Regions from separate parts of the Desulfovibrio mangrovi genome, predicted to be linked through region 3. Evidence: predicted binding sites of a transcription regulator. Region 3 holds the regulator's gene; each other region holds the start of a gene.
The links. The regulator sigma-54, encoded in region 3, starts transcription at its own class of promoters, with help from an activator protein. The targets are predictions, from matches to a motif close to CTGGCACGGNNNNTGCTT.
Positions count from the first base shown of each region.

Region 1 (10,783 bases), 1.9 Mb from region 3:
CCGGTTATTTATACCGACAGATTTGATGCCCTTACGTACGCTGCTTGTTATTTGAAGCGATTTTTCCCGGAACTGCGTGTTGTTACTCGTGCTATAGGGTATGATATCTATCGGGAGAGATATCAGAATTGTTATCCTCCTTTACGTTTGCAGTTTGCAAATATGCCGGACATGATTTGCCCCGTCACTGAAGTCGGAACACAATATCTTATTAAAGAGTATGGCATACCTTCCTGCTGTGTTCGCACTTATTTTCGGGGGGTTGCCGTCTCTGCGCAGCGATCGGGACCCGGGAGGCAGGGCGAGTTGCGACTTGTTTCTTGTTCGTTTTGCACCCCCATAAAGCGCCTTCCTCTTCTCGTCCGCAGTGTGGCAGCGTACGCCGAAGCTCGTCCCAACCTTGTTGTTTACTGGACGCATATTGGGGATGGCGAGTTGTATGAGGAACTGCTGCTTTTGGCTCATGAATTGCTCGACGGTATCCCTAACGTTCGATGGGAAATGCCAGGACGTTTTAATCTTGATGAAATTAAGCAGTACTATAAAACCCATGCTGTAGATTCTCATATATTGATCAGTGAGCTTGAGGGGTTACCTAAATCCATAATGGAAGCGCAGGCTTTGGGGGTGCCTTCTGTTGCAACCAAGGTGGGTGGGGTTGCTGATATTGTTAATGAGAATACTGGGATAATGATCCCGCGAGATTTTTCGCAGCATGAGTTTGCTGCAGCTCTTGATGGTATCGTGTCTTTTCGTGATGATGCTGTGCGCGAGAAAATTCAGAAATACTGCGAAGAGTACTTCAGTGAAAATAATTCGCGAAAGTTTATCGATGAAATTTTTTGGCGATTCTGCAATCACTTTCCTGTATAGTTTTTACATTTTTCTAGTGTGTGTAAATCAATGAAAAGTAGGGTTGTAATTGTTGTCGGAGAGTATACTCATCTGCACAAAGCGATGTATTTAGCAGGTTTTTTGGTAAATAAGGCTAAATGCGATGTCACAGTTGTTGCTGAAGAGTTGCCAAAGGATTCTAATTACTCATTTACCATCGTTGACGGTGTCGACTTTGTAGATGCAACAGGGTGGTGCGGTCCTGAGAAGGGAAAAATAGGAAAGTTGCTTGCAGATTTTTCTTCCATTGTCAAAAATTTCAATTATTTTAGGCTGTTTTACAGGTTGTGGAAAGCTTCTTCTGCTGATCAGAATATAGTAAAGACGGTCATGCGGTGGGCTCAGAAAATTGAGAATGTTAAAAAGCAAGCTGATACACTGTATCGAAAGAAGCAATTTGATGTCATTGTGATTGCTAAATGGCATTCCGCCTACAGTCCTGTATGGGCGGTGTTGGGGGAGCGATACAAGGCTCCTGTGGTTGCTTTTTTGCAAGCGGCAACTACATACGAGCGTTTGCGGCTGGTAACAGAAAAAGATAATACCCCCTCCTCTCTAGTGCCTCTAGCTAGTCATTATTTGCCTAATTTTGTTGGGAAAAAATATTTTTCTGAAAGAAGAAGGCTTCCCCTCTATTTTGCTCATCTGATTACAGGGCTTTCACAGGCGACTCAATGGAGGCATTGCTCGTCTTCTTTGGTTTCAGCGTTTTTTTTGGAAAGCCAGTATGCGTTTGAGCATTTCAAAGCTTATTTTGAGAAAACACCGGTGGTGGTCACGGGTGATCCGCAATACGATATGATTGCCGAATCGGACATACCGCTAGCCGTAAGAAGAGAGCGATATTTTGCACGATTTGGATTCTTGGAAGAGCTTAAGCTACTTGTTGCCTCTCCTCCCAAGGATTATATCAGCGTTGCCAACTCTGATGAGTTCAAAACATATGAGGAGCTACTTGATTGCTGGCTGTCCTCCCTAAAAAAGTTACGAAATTATAATGTCTTAATATCTCTTCATCCTCGGCTTTCAGAACAAGTCAAATCGCGATTTGTTCGCGCTGGTTTTGCTGTTGTATATATGGAAAGTGATCAATGGCTGCCAGTTTGTGATGCTTTACTTGTTGATAGTGGTACAGTGGTTAAGCTTGCACGCGCGTTAGGCAAAATAGTTGTTTGCTACTCAATATGCGGTACGCCGCATATTGATGATGGCGTGTTGTTGGCCCAGACAGGTGCTGAGCTTGCTGAGTGTCTTGATAAAATTGATCGTCCGGAATTGTTAAATGAATTGAGCAAGAAAGCGTATTCTGGGAAAAATTATTGGGGTGAGAGCGGGCAAAGCAATGCGAATATTTGGCACGAGCTATCTTTGCTTCTTCGAAGATAGTTGGCGTGCAAGGTGGAATCCGCATCTCCCGTATGCAACAGGGTGTTTTCTAACCAGTTGATATGGTAAATGTTCACACCCAGTTCACCGCAAAAGAAGGGGCCCGATTGTCTTGATGGATAACTGGGCCCTTTCGTTAGGAAAATTTTTGTGGAGTCGGGGGTAGTTACTCCCCCCTTCCGCCAAACGCACAATAAAAGCCCCCGTCCATACCATATGGACGGGGGCTATCATTACTCATCAGGACCGGTAAGCCCTGTCGTGAGGGTTTGCGTGTTATTTGGTAGCAGTCTGGGGCTGTGCCACACCCTGCGGATCCTGATCCTTGAAGAATACCGGAATGTCGCGGCTGCCAAGAATGCTTTCGCGCAGCGTGGTTTCAGGCAGCTTCGCCCACTCGGAACGGTTGGAGTAGTAGAAGAAAACGCCCATGACAACCCAGGTGAACATGCACCAGCGGGATGCTTCGCTGATGTATGCGGGGGAGCCGGGAACGAGCAGCAGCACGATGGACAGCACGGAAGCCAGCGTGCCCATGGCGCAGCAGAAGAGACGGGTGTTCAGTCCGCTCACGGCGTTACTGCCCAGCAGAACGCGGCGTGCGGCAAGACAGGTGAAGAGGTAGCCGATACCGGTACCCACGGAGCTCATGTCCACGATCCACACGACAACGGAGCGGCCAGCAAAGGGAGTCAGCAGCACGATGGCGATGGTGAACAGGATGGCCTTGTAGGGCGAGCGGTAGGTGGGATGGATGGCGCCGAACCAGGAGGGCAGAATGCGGCCACGGGCCATGCTGAGCAGCAGTCGGGAGGTGGCGATATAGAAGCCGTTGATACCGGTACACACCGCGCCCAGAACTGCGCAGGCCAGCACGACAGCGCCCATCTTGCCGAAGGCCATGGAGGCGACTTCGCCGGTGGCCCATGCGGTGCCGCCGGAAGCGCGCAGAGCGTCCATCTTGGCCAGCATTTCAGGATAGGGAATCGCGATGGCCACTGCCAGCGTCACGAGGGAGTAGAGCGCCACACCGCACAGGATGGCGACGATCATGATGTTGCGTGCGCGGGCAGGGTCGAAGGTGAACTCTTCGGCTGCCTGTGGCACGGTATCGAACCCGACGAAAAGGAAGGGGGAGATGGCGAAGATGATCAGTACGCAGGAAAGGGCGGAGCGGTGCTCAGCGAACAGGGGCAGCAGGTTGCCCATATGCGCGGTTTCAAGCGATACGGCTCCCGTAAACAGGGCCAGAATGCCGATGGTGAGCATGAAGGTGAGGACAACCTGGAATTGTCCGGCAAAGCTGGTGCCTCTGTAGTTGAGCCAGCCGAAGATGAGGGTGCCTGCGGTCATCAGCAGGACTTCGCCCATGTATACGTCCCAACCGGCAATGGTGTACAGCGCCCCGAATTCGAATACGCCGGGGAAAAGGAAGCGGAAGATCAGAGCGAGGGCGGCTACGTCAATGCCGATGATGGCGACGTATCCGAGCACGAGCGCCCAGCCGCATACGAAGGCCGCAGTAGGGCCGAAGCCGACGTAGGCATAGGCGAATGCACCGCCGGCAACGGGGGCGTATTTGATCATGTAGCTGTAGCAGACAGCTACAAAGCAAATAAGGAATGCCCCGACTGCAAAGCCGATCAGGGTGCCGAGAATGCCGGCCTGGGGCAGAAACATGTCGCCGGGTAAAACAAAACAGCCCCAACCTACGATGGCGCCAAGGGCCAGCGCCCATATCTGGGCGGGCGAAAACGATTTGTTCAGTTCCAATTGTTCTTGTGACATATCAGATTGTCTCTTCACGGTAATGAGTTCGCAGCTGGCATTCCCCGTATATTCAGCGGCAGCTTTTCGATGCAGATACTCCTCAGAAAATGCATCCATGAAACCTGCTGAACAGTGTCAGCACGATATACGTGTGACTACGTGAACGCCTTGCTGATTCCGGTTCCCCTATGACGGCAGAGGGCGAACAAAACCTCTGCACCCTTAATCCTGTTGTTTCAGCAACGAACGAGTAATTGGGAGCTCGGAGAGCAATTAGGGTGCCAATACGTGAAATTCTTCACCAGCTATAGAACTCATTAATAATGATGGATATAATCTATCTGCAGACTTGGTCTCCTGTCTGAATCGCAAAGAATTTTTTCTTTTTAAGAAAAATTTTTTCATTTCCAAAAGTTTCTTTCTCCGCCTCTTCCCGGCCACAACCGCACGTGAATATCAGCTCAAGGTCTGATTGCATTCCTGCGTCCTTGGGTGCCGAGACAATCCCCCTCGCCTTATGGACAATGCGCTGAAAGCGGCACCGGCCTTGCACAGGCGCAGGCTTATTGTTTTCGTGCGCATCAAGGCCCGCACGGGCGGGGAGAGGATGCAGCACCGCATGACCTGCGATCAGTACCGGAGGGCTATATGACGCAATCAAGCCGCGAGGCACTCATTTCGACCATCATCGACCGTGAACTGGGCATGTTTCTGGCCGTCAGAAACCGCGACGGCGTATCCCTGTGTCAGGAGCGCCCGGAATCGTTCCGCATCATGCGGGAAATCACCCATGGGGTGCTGTCCGAGGCCTTTCTCGCCTCTTACTTGTGCGACTTGGAACAAGCCGGGAACAATGGCCGCAACCTCATGACGGAAAAGTACGCCCTGATGGAAGGGCTCATTCCGCCTCTCTCCGACGCTCCGTCCATCAGGGAAATCGTGCGTGCGGAAAGCGAATGGCGCAAGGAGGTTGCGACGCAGTTTCCGAGAAGCGTGCAGCCGGATGGCCATGAAAGCTTCTGTCGCTACCTCGGCAGCGAGTTGCAGACCTATTCTGCGAGGACTCTTGCCGCCTACGCCGAGTGCGTGGAGGAAGCGCACCGCGAGCACCGGAACCTCGTGCGCGAGCGTTATGAACTGCTGATGCGGAAATTGGGGTATGAATCGCTGGCCAAATGTGAAGCCGTGTTGCAGGCCGGTCGGCAGCACGGGGCAACAGGGGCAGCCGATGCCTGATTTCGTAAACCTCCTTGTCTTCTGCATGTGGCTTGTGGGCGGCTTTGTTTCCGGCGTCAGCGGCATAGGCGGAGCCATGGTTGCGGTTCCTGTCGCCGCCATGTTCATTCCCATGCATGAACTGGTTCCCCTCAGCTGCATTCTGAACGTTGTCATGGACTGCTGCATTGCCCTTATGCATTTCCGCCACTGCAGGGTGTCTGCAATGTGGCCCATGCTGGCAGGTTCCCTGCCCGGCGCGTTTGCCGGTCTGTATGTCCTGCAACTCGTCTCCGGGGCCGTGCTGCAGGGGGCCGTGGGGGCGCTGCTCCTGTACTATGTCTATTGGCAGCACTCCGTCCGCGTCAGGCAGGTGCAGGGCGAATCGTGGATGCGCGGCGGTGCGGCGGGATTCGGCGCGGGCCTGCTGGGAACGGCAATATCCTTCGACGGTCCGCCTGTCGGTGCATACGGCCTCTACGCGGGCTGGAACCCCAGAGTCTTTCTGGGCACGCTGGGTGTTTTCTTCGTCATCCGGGGGACGATGACCTGCGTCCTGCAGGCCGGTGCCGACATGTACACACCGGCGGTGCTTGAATATGCGCAGTACGGCATACCGGCTACCATGCTCGGGACGCTGTGTGCGTTTCCCGTCACCAAGCATATCAACCAGAACGCATTCCGGCGTGTACTGCTCGGCGTCATCGTGGCCGCCGGAGTCGTCTGTCTGGTGCGTTCCATGCTGTAGTCAGTCGCCAGCGCCCTAAGGTGCCGACAGCGGCATCCGGACAGTAAAAACCGACCGGCTTGCACCCTTCGTGCTCCGGTCGGTTTTTTGTGTATCCTGTAGTGGCTATTCGTCCTCGATGCCGAGCTGCTTCATCTTGTACCGCAGTCCGGCTCCGGTAATCTGCATGATGCGCGCGGCCTTGGCCACATTGCCGCCCGTGACCCGCAGTACGTTGCGGATGCATTCGGTCTCGTATTCCTGCAAGCAGCTCTTCAGCGGCACCACGCTGTTTCTCCTGACCTCGCGGTAGTCAAAAAAGCCTCGTGCGGAGCGTGGCGTATCGCCTGCTTCCTGCGGTGCCGCCGCCGAAACCGGCTCCCGCTTCGGAGCGCCAACAGCGCAGGCCTCGCGGAAGTGGCGCGGCAGGCAATCCCTGTCGATAACCGTACGGCCGCCGAGCAGGGCAAGGCTGCCCTCTATGACGTGGAGCAACTCGCGAACGTTCCCCGGCCAGTCGTAGTCCAGGAACATCTGACGCACTTCCGGCGTCACGCCGATGGCGGCGGCCTGCGGATTTTGATCGGAGCGTTCGATGAACAGGCGCGCCAGCACGGGAATATCTTTTGTGCGTTCACGCAGGGGCGGCACGGCAAGACCGACCACGGCAAGGCGGTAGAAGAGGTCGCTTCTGAGAATGCCATGTCCCACGGCATTGAGCGGCGCTTCGTTCAGGATGCTGATGACCCGGACATCCACAGGAATCTCCGTGCGGGAGCCGAGGCGGCGCACCCGTTTTTCCTGCAGCACGCGCAGCAGCTTGGCTTGAAGTCCCAGAGGCATGGAGTTCAGCTCGTCCAGAATCAGCGTGCCGCCGTTTGCTTCTTCGAACAGGCCGGGTTTGTCGGTTGCGTCCGTGTATGCGCCCTTTTCCGTGCCGAAGAGGATGGCTTCCAGCAGGTTTTCGGGAATGGCGGCGCAGTTCTCGGCAATCAGAGGGTTGTTGCGCCGTTCGCTGGCAGAGTGAATGGCCTGCGCGAAGACTTCCTTACCTGTGCCGCTTTCTCCCCAGATCATCACGTGCGAAGGCGACTGTGCCGCAGCGCGTGCTTCGGCAAGTACGTCAAGCAGCGCAACGTCGTCTCCGGCAATGCTGTCGAAGGTATAGTGCGCGGCGGGTTGTCTGAGCGGAGCGGGGGCTCCCGTACGACGTTTGCGTTCCACCAGCGGGGCAGAGCCGGTCCAGATGGTGAAGGCGATCACGCCGTCTTTCCGGCCATTGTCGTAGAGCGGGAAGAAGTCCGTCACCGTGCCGGCGAGGTAGTTGTTCGTCGTCTTGTAGAAGTAGGACTTCTTGAGGATCGGCTCGCCCTTCCGGAGGCATTCGATGGTCGGAATGCATTCCAGTTCATGCGGCACGTACAGCTCGGTGATGTGCCGTCCCTGCACATTGATGCGGCTGAAGCCGTCCACCCGCCGCTGGATGGGGTTCATGTATTCGCACATGCCGTCGGCATCCACCACGGCGACGCCAAGCCCCATGTCGTCCCATATGGCGGTCATGGCCGGAGTCAGCACGCTTTTGCGGTTGATGTCGAAGAATCTGTTCTTGGTAAAATACAAATTTCACAACCTCGGTCGTATGGCGTCATTCACGGGGTAAGCACCTACTCTGCCGTTGCAGGGGGATGTAGAGCGAAAAGAAATTTTTCGCAAATGAAAAATTTCTTTCCAAAACGACTATTTTTTTCGCCTGCGTCTGTTCAGCTGTCGTGTCTGAAAGTCCTGTTAATTAGCGCTGTTGCTGCTGTTTTGGCGGAGTATGTGCAAACTGGCACACCCCCTGCTAGTGCCCAAAAGAACAAGCGAACGAAAACTCCTCTTAATCCTTAATTCAGCAACATATTCTCGCAAGATCAGGAGATATTCATGTCCACTCTTTCCACAGTACAGGAAACCGAACCCCGGGCCGATGCCCCCAAGGGCTACGGCATCAACTGGGATACCGCGGAATCGCGGGTTAAGGAGCTCAAGGACTATCTGATGTCCGCCCCGCAGGTGATGGATCCCGAACGCCTGCAGTTCCTGAATGAAGTATACGATGAATTCCGTGGCGAATCCGTTTTCTATATCCGCGCCAAGCTGTTTGAGCGCGTACTGACCAAGAAGAAGATCTTCCTTGACGGCAACCCCATCGTCGGCACCCTGACCGGTGTGCGCGCAGGCGTTTACGCCTACCCCGAATGGAACGTGTCCTGGATCAAGGAAGAAATGCAGATGGCCAAGATGGCCTCCCTCGGTGAGATGAAGATTCCCACCGAGACGCAGGAACTTCTGGAAAAGACCTACAAGCTTTGGAAGGGTCGTACCTGCATCGACCTGAACAACGCGCTGTACAAGGAAAAGTACGGCGAGAATCCCAAGCAGTACGCAAAGGCGGGCATGTACTATGAGAACGTGTCCGTTGCCAGCGGCTCCGGTATTGCCGACTACGGTCTGGTACTGACCAAGGGCCTGCGTCACCTTATCAATGACGTGAGAAAGCGCTTCGAAGAGTGCCCCACCACCTTGGAAAACAAGGAAAAGCACGATCTGTATCGTGCCATGCTGGTTACCTTTGATGCGGTTATCGCCCACTCCCACCGCTATGCCGAACTGGCTGAAAAGGCCGCCCTTGAGGAAGCCGATCCCAAGACCAAGGCCGAGCTGCTGGAAATCGCCGAAATCTGCCGCCGCGTTCCCGAACATCCGGCCCGCAACTTCCGCGAAGCCGTTCAGTCCTTCTGGTTCATCCACCTCGCCATTGAAGTGGAACAGATGGCCTGCGCCTGCTCTCCCGGACGCTACGGCCAGTACATGTACCCCTTCTTCAAGAAGGACATCGAGGAAGGCAACCTCACCCACGAACAGGTGCTCACGCTGCTCAAGTTCCAGTGGATCAAGCACCTCGAACTGGGCGAATACCAGGGCAACTCCTACGCGCTGACCCTCTCCGGCCACACCGGCCAGAGCATCACCCTCGGCGGCGTTGACGCCGACGGCAACGATGCCAGCACCGAGCTGGAAGAGCTGCTGCTCGAGACCCAGATCCAGATGAAGAACATTCAGCCCACGCTGACCCTGCTCTATCATCCGAAGCTGAAGGACTCCTACATGCAGAAGGTGGTTGAGTGCATCCGCGGCGGTTCCGGCCAGCCCCAGATCCTCAACAACAATGCTGTCATCCAGCGTACTCTGGCCCGCTTTGCCCAGTACAAGGACGGCATCACGCTGGAAGACGCGCGTAACTGCGGCAACTATGGCTGCGTGTCCACCGGTGTTTGCGGCAAGGGCAGCTTCATCACGCAGGAAGATCAGCCCTGTCTCGCCAAGGTCGTGGAACTGATGCTCCACAACGGCAAGTGCCCCGTGACCAAGAAGAAGGTCGGTGCCGAAAGCGGCGATCCGCTGCAGTTCGCAACCTTCGAGGACGCGTACGAAGCCGTGAAGAAGCAGCTCGACCACCTCTTCAACATCTCCCGCAAGCACTCCGACCTGAGCCAGATGGCCCGCGTGCATGTGGTGCCCAGCGTCTTCCGCTCCGCCATGTATGACGGCTGCATCGAGAAGGGGATGTGCGAAGAGGCCGGCGGCACCCGCTACCCGCAGGTGAACCCCATCATGACTGCTGGCATCGACGCGGCAAACTCCCTGCTTGCCATCAGGCATCTGGTCTTCGACACCAAGAAGATCACCATGGAGCAGCTGCTTGAAGCCATCAAGGCCAACTTCGAAGGCTACGAAGACATTCGCAAGATGTGCTTCGAGGCGCCCAAGCACGGTAACGACAACCCCGAAGATCAGGCTCTGGTGCAGCGGTTCTACCGCGACGTGGACGCTATCCACCACGCTCAGGGCCCCGACTGTTTCGGCTATCGTACTCCGCTGGACGCCTACTCCCTGTCCTACCACAACTACTTCGGCGCACTGATGGGTGCCCTGCCCAACGGTCGCAAGGCCGGTGTGGCCCTGACCGACGGCAGCGTATCCGCAATGCCCGGTACCGACCATGAAGGCGTTACCGCCCTCATCAAATCCGGTGCGGAAGCCATCGACACCGTCCGTTACGGAGCGAACCACTTCAACGTGAAGTTCTCCCCCTCCGTGCTGGAAGGTCCGCAGGGCGCACGTACCTTGATCTCTCTGATCAAGACCTATTGCGACTTCGGTGGTTCCCACATCCAGTTCAACTGCGTCAGTTCCGAGACGCTGAAGGAAGCGCAGGCGAAACCGTGTCAGTACTCTGATCTGATCGTCCGCGTGGCCGGCTTCAGTGCCTACTTCACCCGTCTGGACAAAGGTGTGCAGAACGAAATCATCAAGCGCACCGAATACGATTCCGGAAGGATGTAGCGTTCCACTGCGAAGGAGGGGGCCCGCCCCGCCCCCTTCTTCGCCCCTTTTCTCCGTGAGCGGAAAACCCCGTCGCCCACGGAAATGACTCCACAAGACCAAATGCGGAAGTGTTTATGAATCAGGGAATGATTTACAATATCCAGCGTATGTCCGTTCACGACGGCCCGGGACTGCGTACCACGGTGTTTTTGAAGGGCTGTCCGTTGAGCTGTCTCTGGTGCAGTAACCCTGAATCGCAGAAGACCACGCCGCAGATGTTGTTCTTTGAGAACCTGTGCACAGGCTGTGGCGCTTGTGCACAGGCTTGCTCCAACGGGGCTGTGACCATGTTTGGCGGCAAGTCCGGCCGGGATGTCGGCAAGTGCATCGACTGCGGTCAATGCGCACAGGCCTGCC
Region 1 is NZ_CP104208.1:3,068,168-3,078,950, forward strand. It holds gene N1030_RS13775 (glycosyltransferase) at 1-873, shown strand, start outside; gene N1030_RS13780 (glycosyltransferase family protein) at 904-2,280, shown strand; gene N1030_RS13785 (APC family permease) at 2,557-4,068, opposite strand; gene N1030_RS13790 (DUF4125 family protein) at 4,699-5,286, shown strand; gene N1030_RS13795 (sulfite exporter TauE/SafE family protein) at 5,279-6,013, shown strand; gene N1030_RS13800 (sigma-54 interaction domain-containing protein) at 6,119-7,615, opposite strand; gene N1030_RS13805 (glycyl radical protein) at 7,922-10,384, shown strand; gene N1030_RS13810 (glycyl-radical enzyme activating protein) at 10,501-10,783, shown strand, end outside.
Region 1: N1030_RS13805 (glycyl radical protein) is a predicted target of sigma-54. The motif match lies at 7,824-7,841, and genes of this name have one in related genera.

Region 2 (10,783 bases), 770 kb from region 3:
CGCTTGATCTTGAGCGGCTTGATGACCATCTTGACCGCGTCATGCAGATCATCGGAGACTACATCCGCACCGTGCGGACCGATCCGGTCATTGCACAGACCACCTATGAGAATGTGCGGGCTTTGTTCCCCTCGGAACTGCCGCGCGAAGGCCACGATCCCGATCAGGTGCTGGACGAGGTGGTGGCATCATTCCCTCCCGTCAACACCCGCATCGGGCACCCGCGTTTTCTGGCCTGGATCACCACCAGCCCATCTCCGGCAGGCACCATCGGCGAGCTGCTCAGCGTAGGCTTCAATCAGGCCCCCCTTTCCTTCAAGGGCGGCCCTGCTGCCACGGCACTTGAAAACATCGTCCTCACATGGTTCGCCGAGCTGTTCGGCTACGGCGAAGGATGGGGAGGCACCCTTGTTTCCGGCGGGACAGTGGCCAACCTCATGGGCATTACCGTAGCCCGTCAGAAGCACGTGCCCAATGTTGCGGAAAAAGGCTTGCAGGGCATGGAAAAGCCCATAACGCTCTACGTTTCCGATCAGGGGCACATGTCCATCTCGCGCTCGGCCATGCTGCTGGGTATCGGTCACGATCATGTACGCAGCATTCCTTCCGACGAAAATTTCCGCATGCGTGTGGATGCCCTGCGCGAAGCCGTGGAGGCCGACCGCAAGGCGGGCTTTCATCCCTTCTGCGTTGTCGCACAGGCGGGTTCCGTTTCCACCGGGGCCATTGATCCGCTCGACGAACTGGCGGACTTCTGCGCCGAGGAAGGGCTCTGGCTACATGTGGACGCCGCCTACGGCGGTGCCGCACTGCTCTCAGATATGCACCGGCACAAGCTGAAAGGCATAGACCGTGCCGATTCCATCTGCGTTGATCCGCACAAATGGTTCTTCGTACCGCTGGAGTGCGGCATCACGCTCTTCAAAAGCAGCGCACAGCAGAAAGCCACCTTCAGGGCCAAGGCTGCCTACCTCGGTCAGGAATCCGACTGGGACCTGAAGAACACCAATTTCCAATTGTCCCGCCAGGGACGCGCTCTCAAGCTGTGGTTCTCCTTCCGCACATACGGTACCGAACGACTGGCCTCCATCGTGGACCGCAACTGCGCCATGGCCCAGCTGTTCCTGTCCCTCGCCGCAGATTCACCGCACTGGGCGCCTGCGGCACCCGCAGAGCTTTCCATCGCCTGCGCCCGCTTCGTGCCTGAAGGTCATGAACACTGGGCTCAGGAAGTACTGGACCAATTGCAAATCGACATTCTTGCGGAACTGGAGCGCAGCGGCACAGGCTTCCTCACCCCTGCACGCATCGGCGGCAAGGCGGCGGTACGGCTGTGCATTGCCAACCACCGCACCACTGAAGACGACATCCGGCTGCTCTTTGGCGTAATGACGGAAATCGGGCTGCGCCTCTCTGCCAACGGCGCTCAGGCTTTCGTCACCCGGACACAGGATTCCCGAGCATGATCAATTACATCTCACCGTTGCCGGACACTTCGTGGTCGGACACCTTCCCCCGTTCTGTCGTCATTCTCGGCTCCACCGGTTCCATTGGCACCAGCGCCCTGCAGGTACTGCGCGAGCAGCCGCACATGTTCAACGTGATCGGTCTGGCCGGTGCCCGCAATATTTCGCTGCTGGCCCGACAGGCTGATGAATGGCGCCCGCCCTACCTTGCCGTTCTGGACGCAGCCACAGCGAACAGCCTGCGTTCCGCCCTGCCCGATGGGTACAACCCGACCATCCTCTATGGACCGGAAGGCTACGCACAGATAGCCTCACTGGAAGAAGCCAGCACCGTACTTTCCGCACAGGTAGGGGCGGCCGGGCTGCGTGCCACATTCGCGGCTGCACAGGCAGGCAAGGTCATTGCGCTGGCCAACAAGGAATCGCTGGTGCTGGCCGGAGACCTCATTCGTGAAGTCTGCCAGAAATCAGGGGCTTCCCTTCTGCCTGTGGATTCGGAACACAACGCCATTTTTCAAGCCCTGTGCGGACACGACGGCGCGAACGTACGCCGCATCATCCTTACAGCCTCGGGCGGCCCTTTCCGTGGCAAGGACAGGGAGTTCCTGCAGACGGTCACCCGCGCGCAGGCTCTGGCACATCCCAACTGGTCCATGGGCGCAAAGATTTCCATCGACTCGGCCACCCTCATGAACAAGGGCCTTGAAGTCATTGAGGCGCATTATCTGTACGGCCTTGCTCTTGAAAACATAGAAGTGGTTGTGCACCCGCAGTCCATCATCCATTCGCTGGTGGAGTATTCCGACTGTTCACAGATAGCCCACATGGGCCCGCCGGACATGCGCATTGCCATCGGCTACTGCCTCGGCTGGCCCAGACTGCTGTCCACGGGAGTAAAACCGTTGGATCTTGTGACGTGCGGCCCCTTGACCTTCGAGCAACCGGATATATCCTCCTTCCCATGCCTTGAACTGGCACGCGAGTCTCTGCGCGGCGGCAACGGCCTGCCCGTGGTGCTCAATGCAGCCAATGAAGTGGCCGTGGAAAGCTTCCTGCACGACCGCATCAGCTTCCTCGCCATTCCGGAACTGATCGAACGGGCCATGCGTGCCCACGATGGACATGCACCCAAAACCATTGACGATATTGAATCGCTAGACGCTGCTACCCGCGCACGCGTGCGCGAATGGGCGACCTAAACCCACCCCCAGCACGGAGCAAATCATTACCATGACCAGCGCCATAGCCATAGGTCTTGTCCTTGGCGGACTCATCTTCTTTCACGAACTCGGCCACTTTGCCGTTGCCCGCCTGTTCGGCATAGGCGTTCGGGCCTTCTCTCTCGGCTTCGGTCCTGCCCTGCTCAAGAAGCAGTACGGCAAAACCGAATACCGAGTTTCCCTCGTTCCGCTGGGAGGCTACGTCTCCCTTGCCGGTGAGAACGACGACAATGACCTTTCCGGTGGCTTTACCGAAGAAGAAAGTTTCATCAACCGCCCCACATGGCACCGCATGTGCGTCATCGTTGCCGGTCCCCTCGCCAACCTGATTCTGGCCTTCTTCATCTACTGGGGCCTTTTCTGGAGCAGCGGCCAGATGCACATGGCACCCGAAATAGGTGAAGTACTTCCCGATGCGCCTGCAGCTGCCGTGGGCATTCACACCGGTGACTCCGTTGTGGATATTGCCGGCACCCCCATAGTCTTCTGGAATGACATTGCCGACACCGTTGGCAAGAGCAACGGCAAAGAGCTCACCGTCACTGTTGACCGGCAAGGAAAAATCCTGACGTTCAACGTGGTGCCCGAGCGTCTTGCCCGCAAGAACATATTCGGCGAAGAGGAAGAAAGCTTCCTCATCGGCATTGCCGCTTCCGGCAAGACCGTTTCGGTGCCCCTGAGCGGCAGTTCCGCAGCCATCGCCGGACTTGAGCAGACCTGGGAAATGATCGGAATAACCGCGCAAGGCTTTGTCAAGATTGTCCAGCGGGTCGTTCCGATGGATAACGTTGGCGGCCCCATCATGATCGCACAGATGGTCAGCAAGCAGGCGGAGCACGGCCTTGCCGCGGTGCTGGCGCTGGCCGCACTCATCAGCGTGAACCTCGGTCTGCTGAACCTGCTGCCCGTGCCTGTCCTTGATGGCGGGCATCTCGTGGTGCTGCTCATTGAAACCGTCATCCGCAGACCGGTACCGCCCCGCGTGATGGATATAGCCTCCCGCATCGGCATCATGCTGCTCATAACCCTCATGATCTGGGCCACGTTCAACGATGTACGCAGACTCTAGCCTCACTCTTGTTCTGAACGGCGCGGAAGCGCGTCTGCAGATTGCCTGCGGCAACGGAGCCGAACTCGTCTTTTCACAAGAATGGTTCACTCCCCGTCATGGCATGCAGGTACTTGTACCGGCTCTCATGGACGGGCTCACCCGCATGGGGCTCACCCTGAACCATGTAGGCCGCATTGCCGTCATCCGTGGCCCGGGATCCTTCACCGGCCTGCGGCTGGTGCTTTCCACGGCGCTGGGTCTTGCCCGTCCCCTGGGGTTAACCATGGGCGGCATAGACTACATGAATGCCCTCGCGACAGACGCCCTTGCCATGACCGCAGACGCCCCCGTGTGGACGGTTACGCATGCACGCAGGGGTATTGTACACATTCAGGGCTTCCGCAACGTGAACGGGGAAACTGAAGCACTCTGCCCTGCAGATTCCGCCACACTGGAAGAAACTGCCACACGTATCAAGGCAAGCAGCAGCACCCCTGTTCTGCTGGGTTCCGGCTTACGGAAGAATCTTGCATTCTTCATGGAACAATGCCCGGAGGCCCTCATCCTGCCCGAACGCTTTGACCATCCCGCACCGGAAACCTTGCTGGCGCTGGCTCAGCACATCGAATATTCCACAGAGCCGGTTGAGCCACTCTACATCCGCCCCTGCGATGCAGAAGAGAATCTGGACAGCATTGCCGCCGCCAAAGGCCTTGACCCGCAGCAGGCCCGGGCAACGCTGACAAAGCTCACCACGACATAGCTGCCTCAAGCAAACAAGACCCCGCCTTCATAAGAAGGCGGGGTTTTTCATTTCCGGACAGGATGATGCGTACCTTCGCCGATTGCTGAGCACCTCCACGCTAAAGAAACCGGATTCTCAGCCGATAGGTATTACCGGAGGCATAGTTTGTCCCGCTTCTTCCCCAAGCACATGCTGGCACCAGCCTTGCACTGCATTGAGTGGAGTATTCTATCTGGGAAAAAAATGCCCGAGGTATCTTATGGCTGAATTAATGTCTGGCGGTATACATTTTTCCGGTCTCGCATCCGGTAGCGATTTCGATTCGATGATCACTCAGCTCAAAAAAGTTGAGTCCATCCAGATGAATCGCATGAAGCTGTGGAAGGGCGACTGGCAAAAACGTGTTGATGCCTTCGGCACCATCAACACGGAAATTCAGAATTTCCAAAGCACGGTCCAGAAAATGGATACCATGGCGGAATTTCTTGCAAAATCCGCCACCAGTTCGTTTGACACCGTTGCCACCGCCACCACGGACTCCAAAGCTTCCGAAGGCGTATACAAGATAGAGGTCGGACAGCTGGCTAAAAACTCCATGTGGACCTACAACACCGGATTTGCCAGCAAGACCGCCAAGGTCAATACGTCCGGCGCAAACCAGACATTTCAGTATACTTACAAGGGTAAACAGCGCACCCTGACGGTTGCCAGCAACACCACCGTCGAGGGGCTGGTCAACCTCATCAATTCCGATCCGCAGAACCCCGGAGTCAAGGCTGCGCTCATCAAGAACGGAGATCAATACAACCTGCAGATTCGGGGTATGGGTCTTGGCGCCGCGAACGCATTGAGCATTGATGCCGGCACCAATCTCACCAACCTGCAGGCACCGGACAGCCCTCTTACCAACTGGAACTATCAGGCTGCCCAGAATGCCTTGATTCGGGTCAACGACTGGCCAGCAGGCAGCTTCATCGAATCGTCGTCCAACACGGTTTCGGAAGTCATTGAGGGCCTTACCATCAACCTCAAGGATGTAGGCACAACCCAACTCACCGTCGGAACAGATCTCGAGAAGATCAAGCAGAACATTCAGGACTTCGTGGACGGCATGAACGCCGTGCGAACTAAAATGCTTGAGCTGACCAAAGTTGACTCCAACGCAAAGGCATCCGACCCCAACGATGAAAGCTCACAGTTCGACGCGGAAAAAGGATCGGTTCTTACCGGTAACTACGGTGTGCAACTGCTTTCATCGCGCCTGAAATTGGCCGTTTCCGGCAGAGCCGAAGGTTTTGACTACTATTCCGACGCCAACGGCGGGGAAGGCGACTATTATTCCACGCTGGCGCATATCGGCATTCTCACCGTAGCGGACCAGAGCGACAAGGATAACGGCCTGCTGCGCGTCGACATGGAAAAACTTGATGAAGCCCTTGCCAAAGATCCCACGGCCGTTGCGGAACTCTTTGCAGCGGACGGTATCGGCACCACGGATTCCCAGGATTTTTCCTTCTACTCGCAGGTCAAGGGAATCACCAAGCCCGGCATTTATGACGTCAGCTATGATGTGGATGCCACCGGCAACATCATCAATGCCAAGATAGGCGGACAGAACGCCAAGGTTGACCAGAATACTCACCAGATTTCATCTCTTACCGGCGACTCTCGCGGTATGGTCATTCAGGTGAACAACCTCGTTGCGGGAAGCTATTCCGACACGGTCCGTCTCAAACAGGGCAAGGCCGGTCAGATGGACGCCCTCCTCAAGGATGTGCTCAGCTCGGACGGAACGTTGAAAATTATCGAGAAGAACTATGAAGATATCATGGATGAGATCGATAAGAAGATAGAACGCGAGACATCGCGAATCATCCGCTGGGAACGCTCCATGCGATTGAAATTTGCCCGGCTGGAATCAACGCTCACGAAATACAACGGCCAGATGGAATCCCTGAACAAGCAGGTAGCCCAACTGGCGCAGCAGTAGGAGAACTAAATGCAGAAAGCAGCCAAAGCATATTTCCAGACACAGGTGGCCACCACCTCGCAGGGGAAGCTGCTCCTGATGCTCTATGACGGCTGCATCAAATTCCTCAATCAGGCAAAAATCAAGATCGAAGAACGCGATTACGCCCAAAAGGGAATACTTATTTCCAAGGCGCTCGATGTCATCAACGAACTCGATAGCAGCCTGAATGCGGAAAAGGGCGGCGAACTGGCGGAGAACCTGCACAAACTGTACTTCTACTGCTCAACCCGACTGCTCAACGCCAACCTCAAGATGGACATTGGCTACATTGACGAGGTCATCAAGATTCTGTCCGGCCTGCGCAGCGCGTATGCCCAGATCATAGATACGCCCGAAGCCACAGCGGCGGCCGCCATGACCACCCCCGTACAAACGGGACAGACGCATGTGTCCCATGTTCCGGCAGGCGGCATTCCCAAACCTGCGGCCTTTGGCGCCAAGGCACCGTTGCCCAAGGCAAACGCATTTGCCATGCAGACACAGGCGGCTACGGCACCTGCCCCGGCTAAAGCAACAGTTCAGACTCCCCCGCAGGCTCAGACGGCCTCACCCGCACCGCAACAGAAGCAACAAACGGTGCAGGAAACCGCCGCAAAGACACCGCCTGAACCGGCCATACCGCAAGAAAAGGCAGCCAACGACACCACTCCTCTGGACTTTTCCGGCAGACGCCTTTCCGGCGCCGCCATGTACAGAAAAATCGCAGCGCACAATACCCCATAAAGAAAAAGCGGGAGGCCGAAACCTCCCGCTTCTTTTTTCATCCATCGGACAACGAAGGCTAGAAAGCCTTGTTGCCTCCTTGCGCCTCGGCCTCACGTTCTTCCCGCCGCAAAGGCTCCGTCCACGCGAGAAGCGGCTTGGCCATGTCGCGGGACAGGGCCTGCATGATGGCTCCGGTAGGGTCGGATGGCAGACGGGTCCGCGCCGAAAAAATGATGTAATCTCTGGTCAGCTCGCTCTGCATCATGCCCGCATGTGCCATGGACCAGATAAGTGCGCCAGTTGCGGTATCATACACCTCGACCTGCAATGCCACATACGTGTCACTGACCGAACCGCCTGCCATGTAGTTAGTGATGTACCCGCCCACCGCAAGGTCGGCACCACGCTGCCGGGCAAGAGAGATAGCCCGCTCCGGCGTATAGTAATCGGCGTAATCAGCAAACTCGATGATGGGAAAAACCTCCTGTGCCAACCAGTTCTGCCACACCATGCGCGAAAGCTCACGACTGATATGGCGCCCCTGCGCCACATCCATCTTGGGCATGAAGGGGAAGAACAGAACCGACGGCTGCACCACGGGCTCCTCTTTGGGGCGCAGATAAACCTGCACAGGCCCCTTGCGCACCCATTGATCCCAAACGATCTGGGGCGTGGACCCCAGCGACGAATTTAAGGCGTCGGGCGCCATCCTGTCCGCCGACTCTTTGACGCTGTCAGGGATAAATCCGGAAACGCTCTCGGTCACCTTGGAGCCTGAGCATCCGAGCAGCATAGCTGCTGCCAAAACAAAGGCAATATATACGCACCGTTGCAGATAGAGCATAATACCCAACCTTCTAGCTTCGTTCGTCAGGATTGCATCACGCCATTACGTGACATCCCACAAAATGCAAGATCAATGCCTGATTTAGGCTTAGCTGAGAAAGCGAGAGGAGCGGGACAGAACCCACAAGAGTACGGGATATCCCTGCGAAGAGGCGGAGGGCAAAAGCACGGCAGCTGACAGAGGGCAACCCTGCCGATACACTGCGAATAAACTGGGAAAGAACTACTGAATCCTGTCCGTGGGAGACGGAACACTCTGCATGGAATCGAGCAATTGGGCGCGAGAGCGTACCAGCGAGCTATGGAGTTCCAGACGGCGCTGCGCGGAAAGACGACGAAATTCCAAACGTTCCGTCAATTCAATGAGCTGCCTCACCTCGCTGCGAATGCGTTGAATGCGGGCGGTTCTGTCTGGCACATCGGGATGGACCAATTCAGCAATACCAGCCAGCTCCTGCAGTTCGACAGCGAGCAGGCGGATACTCTCCGGAGATATCTTGCGAGAATATCGTATCCGGTCACGAATCTCTTCCGCTATGCGCTTCAGCCATCCGAACATATCGCACTCCGGCTTTATCGACAGCCCGCCTAGACTCCCGCTCCCGTCTCCAGCCCCATCATCCAGAATACTGCAACAAGAATAAGCATGCATACAGGCAAAACGGCCAGTATAGTCTGTTTCCAGTCCGCCTCGTGGGCATGACGCAAACCGACGAACACCAGCGCGAGGAACCAGAGCTGCGCACCAATGGTGCCCACGAGAGGCAGAACACCCGCCAGTCCGGCCGCACTGCTGTAAGCAATGACACGGAAGGTGGTTGCAAAGGATTTGCATCTGGAAAAGGAGATGCGCAGCAACAGATGGCACAGCACGGCCATGACCAGAAGCCTGCCCAAAGCGACCCCGAAAAGCCCACCGGCCATGAGCCCCAGAGAGACCCCTTCAGGCGATGCCGAAGGCAGGGCAAGACCGGCCGCGTGCAGGGAGTCTCCCCACAAGCTGTACAAAAGCGCCAGAGCGCCGGTTTCCAACCCCACGGCAAGCAGCATGGTCAGCAGGAAGAACAAAAGGGGCGCTGCGAAGCCACCGGCCCCTTGAATACAACTGAAAAAGTGAGTCGGCGAAAACAGTGCCTGACGGAGGGTTTCTGACCATGCGGCAACAAGGCTGAGCTTGCCGCGATTCTCCCAGGGAATCTGCATCTCCACGGAAGAATGACGGATAAAGGCACTTACGCCGGAATGATCGCCTTCCCCCATGGCGGCAATGGCATCCCATATGTCGCCCTTACCGCCGTGATCTTCAAAATCACTGATGGTGCCGAGATGTCTGTGGGGCTTGGATGCAGAAGCCTTCGCAGCATCGGCCTCCTCGGCCGCATGTTGCTCATCGGCGTAAGCATCCGCCTCGGGGGAATAGACAGCCTCATCGTCGTATCGGTCTGCGTCATGCTCCGCAGCCGGTTCCGCTAGGTCAGCTTCCTCGTCATATGCATCATCGTCTGCCCAGCGATTCTCGTCGACGACCTGGCCGTAGCTCTCATCACCGCGTTCTTCAACCACGGCGACAGGTTCATACGTGTCAGGCGTATCAGGCGAGTCAGGCAAATCCCCGAAAGATTCCTCGCTGTCCTGCTCCACATCATCTGCTTCCGGCTCGACCTGCGCGACATACGTAACGGGCGTAACGGGCGTAGTGTCGGGCTGGGTCTGCTCAGCCACATCCCGCAGAGCCGGATGCACATAGGGAGAATCCTCGACCGCAATGGGCTCTACCGCCGGTTCGGCCTCCGGGAGATCCACGACATACTCCCGAAAACGAAACTTGAAACGGCACTTGGGGCAGGTCGCAAGCTGGGCCGTGGGTGGAATCTTCGCAAGGTCCACCTGGCGTTCGAACAGACATTCAGGACAACGTATGAGCATGAACTATCCCTTTAAAAAATATAACCCATTGTACGACCTGCATATTGGCAAATCAAGAGAGAGAGCCAAAAAGCGCACAAATTATAAAAATATTTTTAAATCAACACAATAGGAAAGAATATGCGGCAATTTACAGCAAGCCGAGGTCACGCATGGTCAGGCCCACGATGACGAGCAGCGAGAGGAACAGCAAACCAACGGAAGGCAGCACGCGCCCTGTGGTAGTTCCGTGCACCGTTTTCAACCCTACCACGATGATCCACAGACGCATCAACCCGCCAATCAACGCACCGACAACCGGAACGATACTCAGCAGATCCGCAGCGCTGGAATAACACACCACGCGCATGGTTGCCCGCGAGCCCCCCTTGGCCACACCGGTCAGCACCAGCCCCAGATGCAATATGCCGGAAAGAGCGTACAGATACAGGGTCAGTACAACGGGACTGAAAAACAGAAGTTGCACCAGTTCCCCCACATCTGCCACGGATCCGGTAAAGGCCTCCGGCAAAATGGGGTTACCCACGGCCGTCTGCCAGAATGTCTCAAGTCCTATCCCCAGCAGAGAGGCAATCATATAGTAGCTGAACGGCACAAGAAAGGAGACCTCACGGCTCATCGTAGCAAAGAACCCCTGAGGACGCTGAAGGATATGCCGGGTAGTGGCAATGAAGGCGTTAACAAAGCCCACCTCCCTGGCGTGTGCCCAAATCTCGGCTTCCGCCTGTTTGGGCTGCGCCCACGAAGGCATGGGGCCTTCTTCCGGAGCACCACGGTACGACTGCTCATCCT
Region 2 is NZ_CP104208.1:1,750,838-1,761,620, forward strand. It holds gene N1030_RS08095 (pyridoxal phosphate-dependent decarboxylase family protein) at 1-1,466, shown strand, start outside; gene dxr (1-deoxy-D-xylulose-5-phosphate reductoisomerase) at 1,463-2,665, shown strand; gene rseP (RIP metalloprotease RseP) at 2,697-3,755, shown strand; gene tsaB (tRNA (adenosine(37)-N6)-threonylcarbamoyltransferase complex dimerization subunit type 1 TsaB) at 3,739-4,500, shown strand; gene fliD (flagellar filament capping protein FliD) at 4,742-6,472, shown strand; gene fliS (flagellar export chaperone FliS) at 6,482-7,237, shown strand; gene N1030_RS08125 (hypothetical protein) at 7,296-8,063, opposite strand; gene N1030_RS08130 (hypothetical protein) at 8,289-8,624, opposite strand; gene N1030_RS08135 (YIP1 family protein) at 8,654-9,991, opposite strand; gene N1030_RS08140 (YIP1 family protein) at 10,122-10,783, opposite strand, start outside.
Region 2: fliD (flagellar filament capping protein FliD) is a predicted target of sigma-54. The motif match lies at 4,675-4,692, and genes of this name have one in related genera.

Region 3 (10,783 bases):
ATGACCGCTTCTGGATGCATGAAGGGTTTGACTTTGAAGGCATCGAAGAGGCGTTGCTGCGCAATCTGGAAGAGGGGCGCTTTGCGGCGGGTGGCAGTACCATCTCGCAGCAGTTGGCCAAAAATCTCTATTTCACGCCCACAAAAAGTCTTGTCCGCAAACTGCGTGAAGCCGTGGTGACATGGCGGGTGGAAAACGAACTCAGCAAGTCGCGCATTCTTGAGCTGTATCTCAATTGCATTGAGTGGGGCGATGGCGTGTTTGGCGTCGGCGCAGCTTCCCGTCACTATTTCGGCAAATCTCCCTCTGCCTTGACCCCGAATGAGGCTGCCGCTCTGGCTGCCATACTTCCCAATCCTCTTAAATGGTCTCCCACATCACAATCCCGGGTGGTGAAGCTGCGCAAGCGGATCATCCTGAGACGCCTTGAAAGACGGCTGCAGCAGGATGCGCCTGTGACTCAATAGCACCAAGCAGTCGGTGGTCAGGAGGCGGCAGGAGTCTGCTCTTCGGATACATCGAACTGGCGTATGTGGAGCAGCGGAATGAAGCTTAATGCCTTGTCGGTGCGGGTGATCTGCAGCGTGCTTTGTTCCGTCACTTCCCACGAAAGGCAGGGAATGGTGGCAACGCCGCCGTCAGCATAGCGGATTGTCAGTTTGTAGGTCAGGGGAGCTTTGATTCTGCGGGCATTCTGTTCGTTTTGAGAAACCATGTCCGCCTTCATGGTCAGTATCCAGTGAAGGATGGCCTGCTTCTTGTTTTCCAGCGTGTTGTGCACGGCACACAAGCCCACCTTCTGGCTGTCCGGTGCCGGGACAAAGCCGTGTATGAAGCCGCCCGTGGCGTCTTTGCCGCAGATGAAACAGGGAACCATGACGCGCTCTCCCTTTGCATTGAATGGAAAAATCCCCCTGTGCCTCAAGCGCAGGGGGATTTTGTCAGTTACAGGCTCTTCAGGTATTCAATGCCTTTCTTGAGCAGGATGATGCCAAGCTCGCTGGTTTCGCCTGCCGTCCAGCCGGGGTGGTTCGTCGGGTGGTTGTAGGCCTCGGGGTGAGGCATCAGACCGAGAATGCGTCCGGTGGGATCGGTGAGACCGGCGATTCCCATGGGGGAACCGTTGGGGTTCAGCGGATAGGCTTCGGTTGCTTCGCCCGTGGCGGGGTCGGCATACTGCAGGGCAATGAGGTTGTTCTTGATCAGGGCCTCACGCACCGCATCGTCACGGAAGATGATCTTGCCTTCGCCGTGACGTACGGGGAGGTAAAGCAGATCAATGCCCTTGGTGAATACGCAGGGGCTGTTCGGATTGGCCTTCAGGTGCACCCAGCGGTCTTCGAAGCGAGCCGAATCGTTGTGGGAAAGCGAAACCTGGCGGTCAAAATATTCTCCTCCTATAGCGGGCAGCAGTCCCAGCTTCACCAGAAGCTGGAAACCGTTGCAGATGCCGAGGATGATGCCTCCATTGGCAAAAAAGGTCTTCAACTGGTTGAGCAGGGGTTCCTTCTGCTCTGTGGCGGCGTGGCGCCAGCGCTGTGCAGCGGCCAGTGCGGATCCGAGGTCATCCCCGTCCAGAAAGCCGCCGGGGAAGATCAGGAAGTTGTAGTCGGTAAGCCGGGTACGGCCGGCAACGAGATCGGAAAAGTAGGCGATATCCGCAACATCCGCGCCGGAAAGGCGGGCTGCATGGGCGGATTCCACTTCACAATTGGTGCCGTATCCGGTGATAACCAGAGTCTTAGCCTGGGCCATTGCTGCAATGTCTCCTGAAAAGTTGTCGTGTGGCAAAAAAGGGTCTTTACTTGCTCAACCGGTTCGGGTAGACCCTGTCGCTTTTGGGATGCTCAAATGTCCCCACAGAGTGATCCGCGCGACAAGGCGGTAGAGCAGTGCAGGGACCGATGATCATAGTTGCACACTCGGTAACAGTCAACGGCTGACGTTGGTTGAAATTTTGTGTATTACTGAGCGGATGTGTTGAAATCCGATTGTTCTTAGGATTTGGCACCAGTTTTTTCAAACACATACCCTTAGGCAGGAGTGTATGAAGACCAAGTTTATTTTTGTTACCGGTGGGGTATTGTCCTCTCTGGGCAAGGGTTTGGCAGCCGCTTCTCTCGGCGTGCTGCTCAAGGCCCGCGGTCTCAATGTGACCATTCAGAAGCTGGACCCCTACATCAACGTAGACCCCGGTACCATGAACCCCTTCCAGCACGGCGAAGTGTACGTGACCGATGACGGCGCTGAAACCGACCTGGACCTCGGTCACTATGAGCGTTTCCTCAACGTTCCCATGAGCCAGAAGAACAATTGCACTTCCGGCTCCATTTACTACCGGGTTATTACCAAGGAACGTCGCGGCGATTATCTTGGCGGCACCGTGCAGGTCATTCCGCACATCACCGACGAGATCAAGAAGAGCATTCTCGATCTGGCCAGCGATGATCTTGATGTAGCCATCGTGGAAATCGGCGGTACCGTGGGCGACATTGAAGGCCAGCCCTTCCTTGAAGCCATCCGTCAGCTCCGCAGCGATCTGGGACGTGAGCACTGCATGTATGTCCACCTTACGCTGGTTCCCTACCTGCGTGCGGCCGGAGAGCACAAGACCAAGCCCACCCAGCACAGCGTTAAGGAACTGCGTTCCATCGGCATTCAGCCTGACATCATCATCTGCCGCTGCGAAGAGCCCATCAACAGCGACCTTAAGCGCAAGATTGCTCTGTTCTGCAACGTGGATCACGATGCCGTGTTCTCCGCTCAGGACGTGAAGAATATCTACGAAGTGCCGTTGTTCTTCTATGAAGAAGGGCTGGACCAGAAGGTTGCCATCATGCTGCGTCTTCCTGCCAAGAACGCGGATCTTACCGCGTGGCAGAAGCTCATCCATACCTTCAACAATCCCGTTGGTACCGTTCGTATCGGTATCGTGGGCAAGTATGTGGACCTCAAGGAAGCATACAAGAGCCTTCACGAAGCGCTTGTGCACGGTGGTTTGGCTAACAAGGTTAAAGTTGAGCTTGAATATGTGAACTCGGAAGAAATCACGGCCCACAATGTCAAGAAGATGCTGAAGGACCTTGATGGCATTCTGGTTCCCGGCGGTTTCGGTCTTCGCGGGGTGGAAGGCAAGATTCTTGCCATCCGCCATGCTCGCGAAAACAAGATCCCCTTCTTCGGCATTTGTCTCGGCATGCAGCTTGCGGTAATCGAATATGCCCGCAACGTGCTTGGCCTTGAAGGCGCTACCTCCGAAGAGTTCGATGAGATGGCCAAGGACAAGGTCATCTACCTAATGACCGAATGGTACGACTTCCGCCGTCAGTCCACCGAAAAGCGCGACGAGCTCAGCGACAAGGGCGGGACCATGCGTCTGGGTACCTATCCCTGTACGCTCCGTCCTGATACCAACGCCATTCGTGCCTACTCCGTGGAGAACATCGAAGAGCGTCACCGTCACCGCTTTGAATTCAACAAGGCCTATTTCCAGCGCCTTGAAGAAGCCGGACTCGTGTTCTCCGGTCTTTCTCCCGACGGTGAACTGGTTGAAATCGTGGAAATCAAGGAGCATCCGTGGTTCCTCGGTTGCCAGTTCCATCCCGAGTTCAAGTCTACTCCGATGAATCCGCATCCGCTGTTCCGCGAGTTCATCAAGGCCGCAAAGAAGAACAAGGCGTAACCTGCCTATGCGGCTGCAAAACGGACGCCGCGTGGTGTCCACTCCTGCCTATCCCTAAGAGGTGTAATCGGGGGCTCACGCATGTGTGCCCCCGATTTTATGCTTTCTTTCACGGGATGATTGCGGTAGTTAATTGATTTCATGATCAAGACGCAAAACAGGATAGCAATCTCAGCATGTACGCACACTTAGCTAAGCCATTATATGACTCTTTCGTTTCCGGCCCGTTTGTCTTTGCAGGACCTTGCGCTCTGGAAAGCTTTGAGCTGGCGTTGGAAACCGCCCATGCAGTAAAGGAAGCCGCGGCAGCCTGCGGACTCACCGCCGTATTCAAAAGTTCTTATGACAAGGCAAACCGGACATCTTTGAGCAGTTTCAGAGGTCCCGGCATGTCCAAGGGCCTTGAGTGGCTTGCCCGAATCAAGGAAGAGACTGGGCTGCCGGTCGTGACCGATATTCATGAGCACGAGCAGGCTGCTCCGGTGGCCGAAGTTGCCGACATCCTGCAGATTCCCGCCTTTCTCTGTCGCCAGACAAGTCTGTTGCAGGCAGCGGCCAGTACCGGACGCATAATTAATGTGAAAAAAGGGCAGTTTGTAGCTCCTTGGGATATGAAGCCCGCGCTGGACAAGCTTTTTGCTACCGGCAACCGTTGTATCCTTTTGACGGAGCGTGGAGCTTCCTTCGGCTACAACAATCTTGTGGTGGATTTCCGCTCTTTCCCCATTATGCAGTCCTTTGGGGTGCCCGTGGTGTTTGATGCAACGCATTCCGTGCAGTTGCCGGGAGGCCAGGGCGGTTGTTCCGGAGGCGACAGGCAGTATGTGCCCAAGCTTGCCCGTGCAGCAGTGGCTGCCGGTGTAAACGGCGTGTTCCTTGAATGTCATCCCGATCCGGACAAAGCGCTTTGCGACGGTCCCAACAGTTGGCCGCTGAACAAGCTGGCTCCTCTTTTGAAAGATCTTAAAACATTGTGGGCTGTTGATTATGCGTGCTGAGCAACTTGCCAAGGAAATCAAGGTCATCGTGCTTGACTGCGACGGCGTGCTCACGGATGGCGGCCTGTATTACGATGCTGAAGGAAAGGTAACCAAGCGTTTCAATGTGCAGGACGGCCTTGGCATCAAGGTGGTGCAGAAGGTGGGCATTCCTGTTGCCGTCATTACCGGTCTGGAATCCGATGCCGTTAAGGCTCGTATTACCACGCTGGGTATCGACGATTATTTTTCCGGTTTTCTCGACAAGATGGACTGTCTTGAGATCATCCGTTCCAAGTACGGCATCACCATGCAGAATATCGCATATGTCGGAGACGACTGGGTTGACCTTGGTCCTATGCGCGCCGTTGGTCTGCCCATTGCTGTAGCCAACGCGCAGCCGGAAACCAAGGATGTTGCCCGTTTTGTCACACAGTCCCGTGGTGGTGACGGTGCCGTGCGTGAGGTTATCCGCTTTATTCTCAAGGCGCAGGGCAAGCTTGAGCAGGCCATGAGCCGCTGGAACGTATAGGATGCGCATTCGCTATCTGTTGATCGGGGCAGCGGTGCTCGCTATTGCCGGTGTGGTTGCCATGAATCTGGTCTCGGAAAAGGTGGTGCACGAAGTACGTATGGCTGTGCAGCAGAACCAGCAGGGACCTGAAGGCGTGGTGGACCTTACCCTGAAAGGGGTGGAACTCCTCCAGGGGGAACACGGCGAAGAGTTGTGGCACCTTGAGGCTCAGGGGGCATGGTACGACCAGAAGGAAGGTGTTATTCAGGTCTCCCATCCGGTCATTACCTATTTCCTCAAGCCTGATAAGCAGGAGCTTGTGGTCCGTTCCGTTCGAGGCGTGGTCAATCAGACAGCCAAGATTGCCCGTCTGTGGGAAGATGTTGAAATCGAACGTAATGGCGGATACATCCGTAGCAGTCTGATGATCTATAACGGCACCAGTCACACATTGCATATTCCCGGTGTTGCCCGTTTTGACGGGCCGGATCTGTTCGGCAATGCCACCAACGTGACTTGGCACCTCAATGAAAACTTCGTGCAGGCGGAACAGGATGTCTCAGTCGAAATGCGCATCCGCCAGCGTCTGGATGATTTGGTGGAAGGAGAAAACAAGGATGTTTCGAACTAGTCGTTTACTCATTGCCATGTGTCTTGTGGCTCTTTTTGTTGCTACCGGGAGCGCTGCGTACGCCGAAGAGATGGTACCCATAAAGGTTACCTCCGATAAGCTTAACTATGATGCATCTGGCCAGAAAGTGACCTTTGAAGGCAATGTGCATGTGACGCATCCTGACGCCCAACTCTGGTCCAAGAAAATCACCATCCTGCTTACTCCCAAAGACAACAAGCCCAAAGAAAAGAAAGAAGATGACGGAGCCGCCATGGATCCCGGCCAGATCGACAAGATCATTGCCGAAGGTACCGTCAAGGTTGTCATGACCGACGGCAAGACCGGTGACTGCGAGAAGGCGACGTACAACCTCGGCACCGGAGTTCTGATCATGGAGGGCTCACCCGTGCTGAGAGATGGCGCCAACAGCATTCAGGGCGAGACCATCAATTTTTATGTGAAGGAAAACAAGAGCGAAGTTCTTGGCTCTTCCGCACTTCCTGTAGAAGCCCTTTTCTCCGCTCCCAAGCGCGTTAAGAAGTAGGCAGCATGTCGGTTCTTGAAGCTGAATCTCTCCATAAGCAATACGGCAAGCGTGAAGTTGTTCGTGGTATTTCCCTGAGTATGAAGCAGGGCGAGGTGGTAGGCCTGCTTGGACCCAACGGGGCAGGCAAGACAACGACCTTCTATATGCTCATCGGCATGGTCAAACCCACAAGCGGTATTGTCCGCTACGATGGCAGCGAAATCACGGACTGGCCCCTGCACGAACGTGCCCGTGTCGGTCTGAGTTATCTTCCGCAGGAAAGCTCCGTATTCCGCAAGCTGACAGTTCGTCAGAATCTGGAGCTCATTCTGGAGCATACCGATATGCCCAAATCCGTCCAGCGGAAGAGGGCGGATACATTGCTTGAAGAGTTCCGCATTACCCACATTGCAGACTCCATGGCCATGCATCTTTCCGGCGGTGAGCGTCGTCGTCTGGAAATAGCCCGTGCCCTGATCCGCAAGCCGCGCTTTATCCTGCTGGATGAACCCTTTGCCGGTATCGATCCTCTTGCTGTAGACGATATTCAGGCTATCATTCGGGGGTTGAGCAACCGGGGTATAGGTGTCCTTATTTCTGACCACAACGTGCGTGAAACGTTGAATATCTGTGACCGTGCATATCTTGTGTTCGAGGGGCAGATCATCCTCAACGGCACTCCTGCGCAGATAGTGAACGATCCCAAGGCCAGACGCGTCTATCTTGGTGAAGGATTCAGCCTGTAAGTTTTCCAGTTTTTTCTGACAACTCTCTAAAAAGTTTTGAGAAGAGATTTCTCTATGCCGCAAAAGCCCGATTTTCGGGCTTTTCTTTGTTGCATGGTTATTGCTTGTATGGCAAAAAGGAGCCAGGCATAGAGATTTTGGAATGCTTCTTGATAGGGGTGGATTTTACTCAACGCAGAACAGATCTTTCCTGTCGGTGAAAATCTGGCAGGGTAACGATTTCGGATGACAGCGCCTATGGCACTTGAACTACGTCAGCAACTGAAGCTCTCTCAGCAACTCGTAATGACGCCGCAATTGCAGCAGGCGATCAAGCTGTTGCAGTTGTCCCGTCTTGAGCTCATGGAGACCGTGCAGCAGGAGTTGCTGGAGAATCCGTTTCTCGAAGAAGCTTCCGAAGCCCTCACACCGGCGGATGCCACGGAAAAGCCTGAGCTGCGTTCCGAGACCGCCGAAGCCTATGACAAGGAACTCGCCTCCAATGCCGACTGGGAAGACTATCTGGGAGACTTTTCCAGTACGACCAGACAGGTTGCTTCCCGCGAGACCGAAATTCCCGAGGAAGGCACCTCCTTCGAGGCCCGCTTGTCTTCCCGCCCGTCTCTGGACGGCCATCTTTCCTGGCAGCTCACACTCTCCAATATAACCGAACGCCAGCACACCATAGGCGAGATCATTATCGGCAACATCGGTTCCAACGGCTATCTGCATGCCTCTCTTCAGGAAATGGCGGAGATGGCAGGGCCCGATGTCGAAACGGCGGAAGTGGAAGAGATGTTGCGCCGCATTCAGCGCTTCGATCCAGTCGGCGTTGCCGCACGCACGCCTCAGGAATGTCTGCTGGTGCAGATTGAAGTGCTGGGCTACGACCGCGACCCCGTACTGGTGGAAATCGTCCGGGATCACCTTGAGGATCTGGAGAAGCGCCGCTACAAGCCGCTGTGTCGCAAGTTCCGTATCAACATGGATGATCTTCGGGAGTATCTTGAACTCATCCAGACCCTTGATCCCATGCCGGGTGCCAGTTTCGGCAGCAGCGAACCTCAGTATGTGGCACCGGATGTATTCGTGCACAAATATGACGGAGAGTTCGTCATCATTCTCAACGAAGAAGGTCTGCCAAGTCTGCAACTTTCTGATATAGTTGATACTCTTCCTGTGGTGACAGGATCTGACAAGGATTATTTCCAGGAGAAGATGCGTTCTGCTTCATGGCTCATCAAGAGCCTGCATCAGCGCCAGCGCACGCTCTACAAGGTTATGGAGAGTATCGTAAAATATCAGCGCGGCTTCTTCGAGGAAGGTGTAACCGCACTCAAGCCTTTGATTCTCAAGGATATCGCTGACGATATCGGTATGCATGAATCCACGGTCAGCCGTATTACCACCAGTAAATACGTGGCGACCCCGCACGGAATTTTCGAGCTGAAGTTCTTCTTCAACAGCGCCATCGGTATGGATGATGGCAGCTCCGTAGGCTCTGAGAGCGTTAAGGCCCTCATTAAGCAGCTTATTGGCGACGAAAATCCCAAACGTCCGCTCAGCGATGAGCGCATCGGTGAAATTCTCAAAGAAAAATTGCAATTGAATATTGCCCGAAGAACCGTTGCGAAGTATCGTACAGCTATGGACATCCCTTCATCGTCCAAGCGGAAGTCCGCTTTTTAACGGAGGGAGCTTCCGGCAGCGCCGGGTCGGGTTGGAGGCAACCTCAAAGACGTGAGAGGCATAACTGCACAAAGTGCAGTATCTCGAACATTTAAGGAGGCATATATGAACATCGCATTCACATTCAAGAACTTCGAGCCTTCCGATCATCTGAAGAAGTATGCCCGCCGTCGTTTTGAAAAGCTTGGCAAGTTCCTGCAGCCGCACGGTAAGTCGGAAATGCAGGTGGGAATGAGCGTTGACAATTACCGTCACAGAATTGATGTGACGCTGGTTGCCGACAACCTGAACCTCTCTGCCAATGAGAAGTCTGAAGATATGTATGCAACGGTTGACCTGGTCTTTGACAAGCTCTCTTCCCAGGTGAAGAAGCATGTGGAGAAGGGCAAGGATCACCGTCGCGGTGCAGAGATGGCTCTGCGTGAAGACATCTTCAGCTATGCTGATACCGGTGCCGGTCGCGAACGTACCATTGTCGGTACTGACCGCTTTACCCCCAAGCCGATGGGGATTGACGAAGCCGCTCTGCAGCTCGACTCCCTGGACTATGAGTTCCTTGTGTTCCTGAATGCCGAGACGGAGCGCGTAAACGTCATCTACCGTCGTGAAAACGGAGACTTCGGTCTCATTGATCCGACCTTCTAGGATTCTGAAAAATGAAACTGGGTGATTACCTGGATAAAGAAATGATTCTGCCCGAGCTGACCGCCAGCACCAAAGAGGAGGTGCTGGCGGAGCTCGTTGCGGCCGTGGTCAAGGCAAACCCGAATCTGGACAGTGAGCGTGTTCTCGCTGTTCTCAAGGAACGGGAAAGCCTCGGAACCACAGGCATAGGCGATGGCATTGCCATCCCGCACGGCAAGCTCGACACTCTGGACAAGATTATCCTCGTTGCTGGCCGCAGTACTTCCGGCGTGGACTTTGAATCGCTGGATTTCAAGCTCTGCAATATCTTCTTTCTTGTCCTTGCTCCGGAACAGGTGGCCGGAGTACATCTGCGCATTCTGGCTCAGATTTCCCGCCTGCTGAAGGACAAGGAATTCAGAAACGCCATTATGTCTGCCTCCGGCGTTGATGAACTCTGGCAGCTTCTTGCCGACGCCTGAGGACGCCACGCATTATGGACTCTACTTCTCCGTCATTTCCCGTCCTTGTCGTCACCGGGTTGTCCGGTGGCGGCAAGAGTACCGTTCTCAAGGTCTTCGAGGATCTGCGTTACTATACGATTGACGGACTCCCCGTATCCCTCGCCATGCAGTTGGTCTCCATTCTTGATGAACGGAGTCTGGCCAAGTATCGTGGTCTGGTGCTGGGAATGGACCTGCGCCATTTCGAGTTCGACAGCGGTTTTCATGCCATTCTGCAGGCAATGCGGGACAAGGGGGTGGCTCCTGCGATCATATTCATGGAAGCACGGCCCGACGTAATAGTCCGTCGTTACAAGGAAACACGTCGTCCGCATCCTCTTGAGAGCGGCGGACTGGGCCTTGAACAAGCCATGGAGACTGAACGTAAGCTGCTTGAGCCGGTCCGCGCCATGGCCGATCTTGTAATCGATACTTCCGATTATTCCATTCATGATATAAGGCGGGTCATCCAGCAGAAATGGACCATTATCGAGGGCAACAGGCGCAGCATGCGCGTGCATTTGTTGACCTTCGGCTTCAAGTACGGCACACCTGCCGAGGCCGATATGGTGTTCGACCTGCGTTTTCTGCCTAACCCTCATCATGAACCGGATCTTCGGCCCCTTTCCGGAAAAGACCCCGTCATATCAAAGTATGTGCTCGGTTCCGGCGTGGGGAAGGAATATCTGGAGCGTCTGACAGAATTCCTGCACTTCACGTTGACGCAGATGGAGTCTGAAGGGCGTTACCGCGCCACAGTCGCCATTGGCTGCACGGGGGGCAGGCACCGGTCGGTCGCCGCAGCTGAAGCCCTTTTTGAGGCTTTGAAAAACTTTGATTTTGCTGTATCCATTGAGCACCGGCATATGGAGCTGGTCTAGCTTCGTCAGAACGCACTTTTTGCCTATTATTTCCGCCGGTGGAGAATAC
Region 3 is NZ_CP104208.1:984,015-994,797, forward strand. It holds gene mtgA (monofunctional biosynthetic peptidoglycan transglycosylase) at 1-467, shown strand, start outside; gene N1030_RS04495 (hypothetical protein) at 485-877, opposite strand; gene N1030_RS04500 (phosphoribosylformylglycinamidine synthase subunit PurQ) at 946-1,755, opposite strand; gene N1030_RS04505 (CTP synthase) at 2,048-3,682, shown strand; gene kdsA (3-deoxy-8-phosphooctulonate synthase) at 3,859-4,680, shown strand; gene N1030_RS04515 (KdsC family phosphatase) at 4,670-5,191, shown strand; gene lptC (LPS export ABC transporter periplasmic protein LptC) at 5,193-5,804, shown strand; gene N1030_RS04525 (LptA/OstA family protein) at 5,791-6,330, shown strand; gene lptB (LPS export ABC transporter ATP-binding protein) at 6,336-7,058, shown strand; gene rpoN (RNA polymerase factor sigma-54) at 7,296-8,726, shown strand; gene hpf (ribosome hibernation-promoting factor, HPF/YfiA family) at 8,832-9,371, shown strand; gene N1030_RS04545 (PTS sugar transporter subunit IIA) at 9,383-9,832, shown strand; gene rapZ (RNase adapter RapZ) at 9,847-10,734, shown strand.